Linked DNA regions of Thalassoroseus pseudoceratinae. Each later gene encodes a partner of the first gene's protein in a complex. Links are inferred from orthologs where the notes say so. Each region holds a gene or a part of one and is shown in the gene's direction. Other genes may lie near its edges.

Region 1 (4,086 bases):
CAGTCGGTGGGTTGTTATGGTAATCCCGAGGTCAAAACGCCGCAGATGGACCGTTTGGGGCGGGATGGTGTCATTTTTGATCGGCACTATAACACCACTGCGATTTGCATGGCGAGCCGTGCAAGTGTGTTTACTGGGATGTATGAATACAAGACGGGTACGAATTTCACTCATGGAAATATGAAGCCTCAGACTTGGAAAAAGTCTTATCCCGTTCTCCTGCGTCAGGCTGGCTATCTAACGGCGTTTGCTGGCAAGTTTGGTATTGTTGTCGAGGGAAAAGGACTATGTGAAGACGATTTCGATATTTGGGGTGGCGGTCCCGGGCAGACGTATTATGCGACTGCAAGGAATAAGTCGATGGCTAAATACGCCGAGCGTTATCCACACTCGACATTGTCCTATGGGGCATTCGCGCAAGATGCGATTCGCGAAGCGGCGAAACAAAAAAAGCCACTCTGTTTGTCGATTAGTTTCAAAGCACCTCACAAGCCGGCCACGCCCGATCCCAAGTTCAATCATGTCTACGCCGGTCAAAAGTTTACGAGACCCGCGAATTTTGGCCGTGAGGCGGGGACGCATCTCTCCGAGCAAAGCAAGCAAGGTCGCCAGTATCCTCGTTTCACAGAGTGGAAATACGATACGCACTACGACGCGGAGATGGCGAAGTACTTTCAACAAGTCTATGCGATCGATGTTGCACTAGGCATGATTCGTGATGAACTGAATGCGCAAGGCGTTGCTGGCAATACTGTCATCTTCTATACGAGCGACAATGGCTATATCTGTGGAGCCCACGGGTATGGATCAAAAGTCTTGCCGATGGAGGAGTCGTCCCGTGTGCCATTGATTGTCTATGATCCTCGAAGTGCCTCCGCCGGGAAACAGCGACGGTGTTCTTCACTCACCGGGAATGTTGACTTTGCACCAACAATCTTAGAACTAGCAGGGTTGCCGATTCCTAAAAACATGGATGGTGTCAGTCTATTACCGTTGTTAGAGAATCCATCTGGAGAAGTTCGTGAACGCTTAGCCTTGATGAATACTTTTGACAAACTTCCAGTGCATAGCCTGAGTGTTGTCTCAGACGGTTGGAAGTATACGTATTGGTGGTACGGCGATGAAACGATGGCACCAACCGAGGAACTCTTTGATCTAACAACTGATCCACTTGAAATGACGAATCTTGCTCGCGATCCAAACCGCTTGACGATGCTTCGCGCGATGCGAGAAAAGTATGATGCGGAGCTCGATGCCTGGAAAGCGAATGCCGTTCCTTACAACGACTATCAGAAATATGGTGAGCTGTTCGATCGAAATGTTCCGTGGGAGAAGAAGAATTATCGGCGGATAAAGCCAGCGGGGCAATCTTCGAAGAAGACACGGACCAACGCTGCAAAAACGAGAAGACGCGAACGAGCAGTCCAGAAGTCGGCAACGAAATCGAAGTGATCGTTTCCGGAAATACTATTCAAGCTTGGTGTCATTGAAATAGGACCTAACTTAAGAATTGACGTGGTTTGATGTGTCGTGCTGTCGGTTTGGGTTACGATTCGTCTTGCGATCACTCGTTGACCACGCCGGTTCGTCGAGTAAAATGAAGTTTTGGACGTATCTCAACAAACGAAGTCGCCATGCTTGCCAAACGGATTATTCCTTGTCTCGATGTTCACGCCGGTCGGGTGGTGAAGGGGATCAACTTTGTCAACCTGCGGGATGCGGGCGATCCCGTGGAAGTTGCCGCTCGGTATGAGTCCGAAGGGGCTGACGAGTTGGTGTTTCTGGATATCACCGCCAGCCATGAGGAACGCGAGATCATCCTTGATGTGGTCCGTCGGACGAGTGAAGTGATTTTCATGCCGCTCACGGTCGGGGGCGGAATTCGCACGTTGGACGACATCCGCACGCTGCTCAAAGCCGGTTGTGATAAAGTTTCAATCAACTCCGCTGCCGTGAAGACACCAGAGTTTATCCGCGAAGCGGCGTTGCGATTCGGCAGTCAGTGTATTGTGGTGAACATCGATCCGCGGCGGGTGCCGATCGATAACGAACCGGCCGAGATGAAAGACAAGTGGCCGGAGCATCTTCAAGTCCGTCCGCATGCCAGTCGCGATGGGCAATCGGAAGTCTACTGGGACGTGCACATCAACGGCGGTCGGTTGCCGACAGGGTTGGATGCCGTCGCTTGGGCGAAGGAAGTCGAACAATTGGGAGCGGGCGAAATTGTTCTCACCAGCATGGACGCCGATGGCACGAAAGATGGTTACGACATCGAAATTACGCGGGCAGTTTCGGATGCGGTGACGATTCCCGTCGTGGCCAGCGGCGGTTGTGGTTCGCCGGATCACATGGTGGAAGCCCTGACCGACGGCAACGCCAGTGCCGCTCTGGCCGCTAGCATCTTCCATTACGGGGAATACACGATCGACGAAACCAAACGCCAACTCGCTGCCGCCGGTGTGCCGGTGCGATTGGAAACGGTCCTCTCTTGAATCGGAAGGTCAACACGCCATGAGTTCGACCGAATCGCTGACGGACATCGATTACCCCGAATCGGACGGCCAACCGATGGGCGAGACGGAAATCCATATCGAATGGATGATTCGGTTGCGTGACATTCTCAAGTTGCGATACCGCGAACGACGAGTGTACGTCGGCAGCAATTTGCTGGTCTATCCGGAAGAGGGGGTGCCGCGAAATTTCGTGGTGCCGGATGTGTTCGTGGTTAAGGACTGTGAACCCGGACGACGGCGAATCTTCCAGACATGGGTCGAAAATCGCGTCCCGAATGTTGTGTTCGAGATCACATCGCGTTCGACCCGGCGACAGGACAGCATTTTCAAGCTCCGCCAGTACGCGGAAATGGGGGTGGCGGAATACTTTCTGTTCGACCCCACATCCGATTATCTCTCTCCAGCGTTGCAGGGATACCGGTTGGTTGACGACGAGTATGAACCAATCGAAGCCAATTCCGCCGGCCGCCTGGAGTGCCGCGAACTCGGCCTTGATTTGGCGCTCTCCGAGGAACGGCTACGATTGTTCGACTCGATTGAGCGTCACGAGTTGTTAACCGAAGCGGAAACGGAAGCCCATGCCCGCGCCGAAGCGGAAGCTGAGGTCGAACGGTTGCGAAAATTACTGGATGAACGAGACAATTCGGCGTAATCTAATAGCGTCGCGACAACAATATTCTTCCCCCAATCGGGTTTCTGAGGATTCACGTTATGGTTTTGGCATCGGAATGGACCGAATCGACCTTTGAACCGGGCAAAGAAATCGAGATCGACAAGATCTTTCGGCTGGCGATCAAGCACGGTTGCTCCGACATTCACCTGCAAGTTGGTCGTCCGCCGGTGTTTCGGATCAAGGGGGCACTGCGGGAATTGCAGATGGACCCGATCGACAATGACAAAATGATCGAACTTTGCTTCCCCATGATGGACCAACGGAACCTGGACATTTTCCACCGTGATGGCGGGGCGGACTTCGCGAAGACGATGATTTCCGACGGTGAACCGTGGCGGTTCCGGATCAACCTGATGACCCAACTCAGCAAAGTCGGGATGGTGGCCCGGAAAATCGAACGCTCGATTCCGCCATTCGAAAAATTGTTTCTTCCGCCGGTCATGGAAGAACTTTGTAAATACGATCAAGGCATGGTGTTGCTCGCCGGGGTGACGGGGTCCGGGAAATCGACCACCATTGCGTCGATGCTCGACTGGATCAACCAGAACTACCGGAAACACATTCTAACCATCGAAGACCCGATCGAATTTGTGTACACCTCCGATAAGTGTCTCATCAATCAGCGGGAAATCGGGCAGGATGTGATCGACTTCCACGTGGCGATGAAACACGCGGTGCGGGAAGACCCGGACATCATGCTGGTGGGGGAAATGCGTGACCGCGAAACATTCGAAACCGCGATCCACGCTGCCGAAACCGGTCACTTGGTGTTTGGGACGATTCACGCGAGTTCCGCACCAGGGACGATTGCCCGTATTCTCGACCTGTTCCCACCGATGATGCACAAAGCCATTCGCGCGACGATGGCGATGAACATGAAAGCGATCGTCGGTCAAAAAC
Region 2 (3,989 bases), on another replicon or contig:
ACGTCAGGAAATTGAAACCGTCCTCAACCAACGCAATCCGATTTATCAAGAGTGTGCCGACATCACACTACCCACTGATCAAACCGATCCGGAAACGCTCGCCGGCCAAATCATCTCAGCGATGCCCCGTTGGGACGCGAAGGGAGAAGGTTCGTGACGGCTGAGGACATCTGGTTGGGGCTGGTGCTGGTTTGGCTGTTTATTCTTGGTAGCGTGATCGGGAGTTTCTTGAATGTTTGCGTGCATCGGTTTCCCCGGCACGAACGTCTGAAAGACCAACTCCGCAGCATTTGGTGGCCACCGTCGCATTGTCCGCGTTGCAAATCCACAATCGCCAAACGGGACAACGTTCCGATTCTCGGATGGATATTGCTGAAAGGCCGTTGCCGAACGTGTCAGCTACCGATTTCCGCGCGTTACCCGATCATCGAGTTTCTCAACGGCTGCCTGTTCGTCGTGGTCTACTTATTCGAAGTTCCACACGAATTCCGGACCCAGATCTTCGAAAGCTGTGGCTTCTGCCCGATCGGTCCACAGATTCTCCCCGCGTCTGTGACATTCAGCGATGCCGTATTGCTCCACTGGCGGTACGCCTATCACATGGTGCTGTTCGAAGCGTTGTTTGTCGCGAGCCTGATCGATATCGACACCACCACCATCCCCGACGGCTCCACGGTCCCCGCGATGATCGTGGGAGTCCTTGCCGCTGGAATTCTCGGCCAAGTCTGGATGATTCCCGTATGGTTCGAAGATCCGTTGTTCGCGGGACTAGCTCCCGAATGGAGTCAGGGATGGTTCGGATCACTTGTGCGTCCGCCGTTGTCGATCGTTCCGTCTTCTGAGGCGATGCATCCCGGCCAACGATTACTGATCCCGGAATGGGTCCTCACGCAACCGCACCTTCACGCGTTGGCCGTGAGCGTGGTTGGCCTGATTGTCGGTGGCGGTGTGGTGTGGCTGATTCGCATTGTCGGGCAACTCGCATTGCGACGCGAAGCCCTCGGTTTCGGCGACGTCATCCTGATGGGTCTTGTCGGCAGTTTTCTGGGTTGGCAAGCGACACTCGTGGCGTTTCTGATCGCACCATTTTGTGCGATGTTCATGCTGCTTGTTCGCGTGATCTCCCGTAACGACGGCTTTATCCCCTACGGTCCATTCCTGAGTCTCGGCACATTGATTGTCGTTCTGTTTTGGAATCGACTTTGGCCGATGGTTGGCCATTGGTTTTCGACCGGCCCTTGGGTCATCCTTGTGGGTGTGATGTTCCTCGTTCTGATGTTCCCCGCTTTGTTGGTCACTCAGGCGATCAAGCGAGCACTCGGAATTCCCGACCCACCGCCATTTGGTTGGTTCGAAGAATCATGGACGGCCGCTGACCAAACACATTATCAAGCCGGTGAGTTCGTCGACCGCGATCGGCAGTCGTGGTCGGTCGCCGATCAATGGCCGGGCGGAACGGCCGCGAACGGCACAATTCACGAAGAACGCTGGCGGAATTCCGGCGGACCAACCGGATGGCCCGAACCTTAACAACTCAATCATTGTCCTCCGGATAAATCTCTTGAATCGGCTGCATTCTGGATCGACGGGACAAAACCTCGCAAAGATCGACCGTCAACTGCTTTAGTGACAGACCTCAAACAATGATCAAAATTATCGACTACGGTATGGGCAACTTGCGAAGTGTGCAAAAAGCCCTGGAAAAACTCGGGTTCGAAGCCAGTCTTTGCGGCACGGCTGACGAATTGCATGGGGCAGAAAAACTGATTCTTCCCGGTGTAGGTGCGTTTCGAGACGCGATCGCGGCGTTGAAAGACCATGGGTTAGTCGATCCAATTCGTGAGCACATCGCCGCCGATCGCCCCTTCCTCGGCATCTGCTTGGGGCTGCAACTACTGTTCGATGTGAGCTACGAAGACGGAGAGTATGCGGGGCTGGGAATTGTGCCCGGCGAAGTCGTGCGGTTCGAGGATCAACCGGGGTTGAAGATTCCGCACATGGGTTGGAATCAGCTGCAACCATCCGGTTCACCGCGATTGCTCGAAGGCATCCCAGCCGAATCCCACTTCTATTTTGTACACAGTTTTCACGTGGTTCCACGGGATGAAAGTGTCATTGCCGCCCGTTGTGAACACGGCACGACATTCACGGCCGCCATCGAACGGGGCAACTTGTTCGCCACGCAGTTCCACCCCGAGAAAAGCCAGAACGTCGGTCTCAAACTCCTACAGAACTTCGCAGAGTTATCGTGACCAAAATTGGTCTCGATCACACCTCAACTTCATCGTCGTCATCACTGACGACATGAAACTCCTCGCCATCGAATTCCATGATGTCGCCGGGGCGGAGCTGTCGTCGGCGTCGCGTTTCGATCTCACCGTTGACCATCACCTGGCCATCCTGGATCAAGAGTTTCGCTTGCCCGCCAGTGCCGACAATTCCGGCGAGTTTGAGAAACTGATCGAGGCGGATGGTTTCCGCTGGGGTTTCTTCAGACATGTGTGGTCTCTTGCTGAGTCGGATCAAGTTGGAATCGGACTTCACCGCCGACCAACACATGCTTCACTCGCCCTCGCACCTCCCAACCGCCAAACGGTGTGTTGCGGCTATGGGAATGGAACGCCTGTGGATCAATCGTCCATTGTTCGTTGGGGTCAAACACGGTGACATCGGCCGCAGCACCGACCGCGAGTGTGCCATGATCGATCTGCAAAATCTTCGCGGGGCCAACGGTCAACTTGGCGATCAGCTCCATCCAAGTAAGGTGATTCGGTTCAATCAACGTCCGAATACAAATCGGTAGCACAGTCTCCAAGCCCACGATCCCCGCCGGTGCTAAATCAACTTCGCCGGTTTTCGACTCCTCGGTGTAAGGTTGATGGTCGGATGAAATTGCATCCACCGTGCCATCTTTCAAACCCACGATCAGTTCCGCAATATGTTCCCGTGATCGCAACGGCGGATCGACTTTGTAATTTGCATCAAATTCAGTGAGCGACACATCGGTCAACGCCAAGTGGTGAGGCGTGACATCACAAGTCACTTGGATTTGGTTTTCTTTCGCATCGCGGATTTGTTGAATGCTTCTCCGCACGGAAACACTCATTAAATGCAATCGTCCACGCGTTAGAGCAGCGAGGGACAGATCCCGACTGACCATGATGTGTTCCGCGGCTGCCGGTATTCCACGAAGTCCGAGCAAAGTCGAAACATAGCCTTCGTGCATGACACCATCGGCGGCCATTTCCGGCACTTGAGGATGTTCAAAGATACTGCGATCGAACATCGCCGTGTATTCCAACGCCCGTCGCATGATTTCCGCATTTGCGATGGGTCGTTTCGCATCGGTGAACGCGACGGCTCCGCCTTCGAGCAACTGTCCGATCTCGGCGAGTTCCTGACCTTCGTGATTTTTCGTCACGGCTCCCAACGGAAACACGCGGCAGTTGTTGGCACGGCCGGCTTGTAGCAACAGAAACTCCGCACTGGCCCGGTTGTCGACGACGGGAGAGGTATCCGGTAGACACGCCACACTGGTGAAGCCGCCCGCAAGTGCCGCTGCGGTACCGCTGGCCACACTTTCATCGTCTTCCGTGCCGGGTTCGCGAAACGCCACATGGGTATCGATAAACCCAGGACACACGATACAGCCGGAAGCGTCGATTTCTCGGTCGCCCGGACCGATGTTGTCGCCGATTTCGGTGATCACCCCGTTCTCGATCAGCACGTTTGCCGGCTGGTCGAAACCCCGCGCGGGATCGATCACCCGGCCGCTGTGAATCAGTAAACGTGTCATATTTCGGTGCGATTCAGTTTGAATTCCAACCACTGAGCAGGTACAAGCACGCCATTCGAATCAGCAGGCCGTTGGTCACTTGATCGAGAATGGCCGAGTGCGGTCCGTCGGCGACTTCCGGGGTAATTTCCACACCCCGATTGATCGGTCCCGGTGCGAGGATGAGCACATCTTGCTTGGCTCGTCGCAGCCG

What was found.
Region 2: the proteins of hisF (region 1) and hisH are in contact, whole or in part, in a crystal structure (PDB 6RU0), measured with the Thermotoga maritima proteins. The link is inferred for Thalassoroseus pseudoceratinae from one-to-one orthologs. Residues at the interface, in WP_004080486.1 of Thermotoga maritima: Met1, Leu2, Ala3, Arg5, Ser40, Glu41, Asp45, Glu46, Ala70, Glu71, Ile73, Asp74, Ile75, Pro76, Phe77, Asp98, Lys99, Ser122, Gln123, Glu161, Thr195, Leu196, Asn247, Arg249, Glu251; in WP_004080484.1 of Thermotoga maritima: Asn15, Arg18, Arg22, Arg117, Leu118, Pro119, His120, Met121, Gly122, Trp123, Asn124, Asn134, Gly135, Tyr136, Tyr138, Val140, Tyr158, Glu180, Lys181, Ser182, Ser183, Lys184, Ile185.

Annotation. Positions count from the first base shown.
Region 1 is NZ_JAALXT010000006.1:211,922-216,007, reverse strand. What follows is about bases 710-3,563. They hold hisF (imidazole glycerol phosphate synthase subunit HisF), read left to right. Parts: upstream 710-1,634; coding sequence 1,635-2,492; downstream 2,493-3,563. Other genes in these bases: G6R38_RS21440 (type IV pilus twitching motility protein PilT), read left to right, coding at 3,225-3,563; G6R38_RS21445 (Uma2 family endonuclease), read left to right, coding at 2,512-3,165; G6R38_RS21455 (sulfatase family protein), read left to right, coding at 710-1,452. Outside these bases: more of G6R38_RS21455, read left to right, coding at 1-709; more of G6R38_RS21440, read left to right, coding at 3,564-4,086.
Region 2 is NZ_JAALXT010000001.1:1,222,446-1,226,434, forward strand. The notes cover bases 691-3,447. They hold hisH (imidazole glycerol phosphate synthase subunit HisH), read left to right. Parts: upstream 691-1,643; coding sequence 1,644-2,252; downstream 2,253-3,447. Other genes in these bases: G6R38_RS04520 (prepilin peptidase), read left to right, coding at 691-1,530; G6R38_RS04530 (RNA-binding S4 domain-containing protein), read right to left, coding at 2,269-2,499; G6R38_RS04535 (dihydroorotase), read right to left, coding at 2,492-3,447. Also shown: G6R38_RS04515 (shikimate kinase), read left to right, coding at 1-157; more of G6R38_RS04520, read left to right, coding at 154-690; more of G6R38_RS04535, read right to left, coding at 3,448-3,796; G6R38_RS04540 (aspartate carbamoyltransferase catalytic subunit), read right to left, coding at 3,810-3,989. UniProt on the Escherichia coli protein: IGPS catalyzes the conversion of PRFAR and glutamine to IGP, AICAR and glutamate. The HisH subunit catalyzes the hydrolysis of glutamine to glutamate and ammonia as part of the synthesis of IGP and AICAR.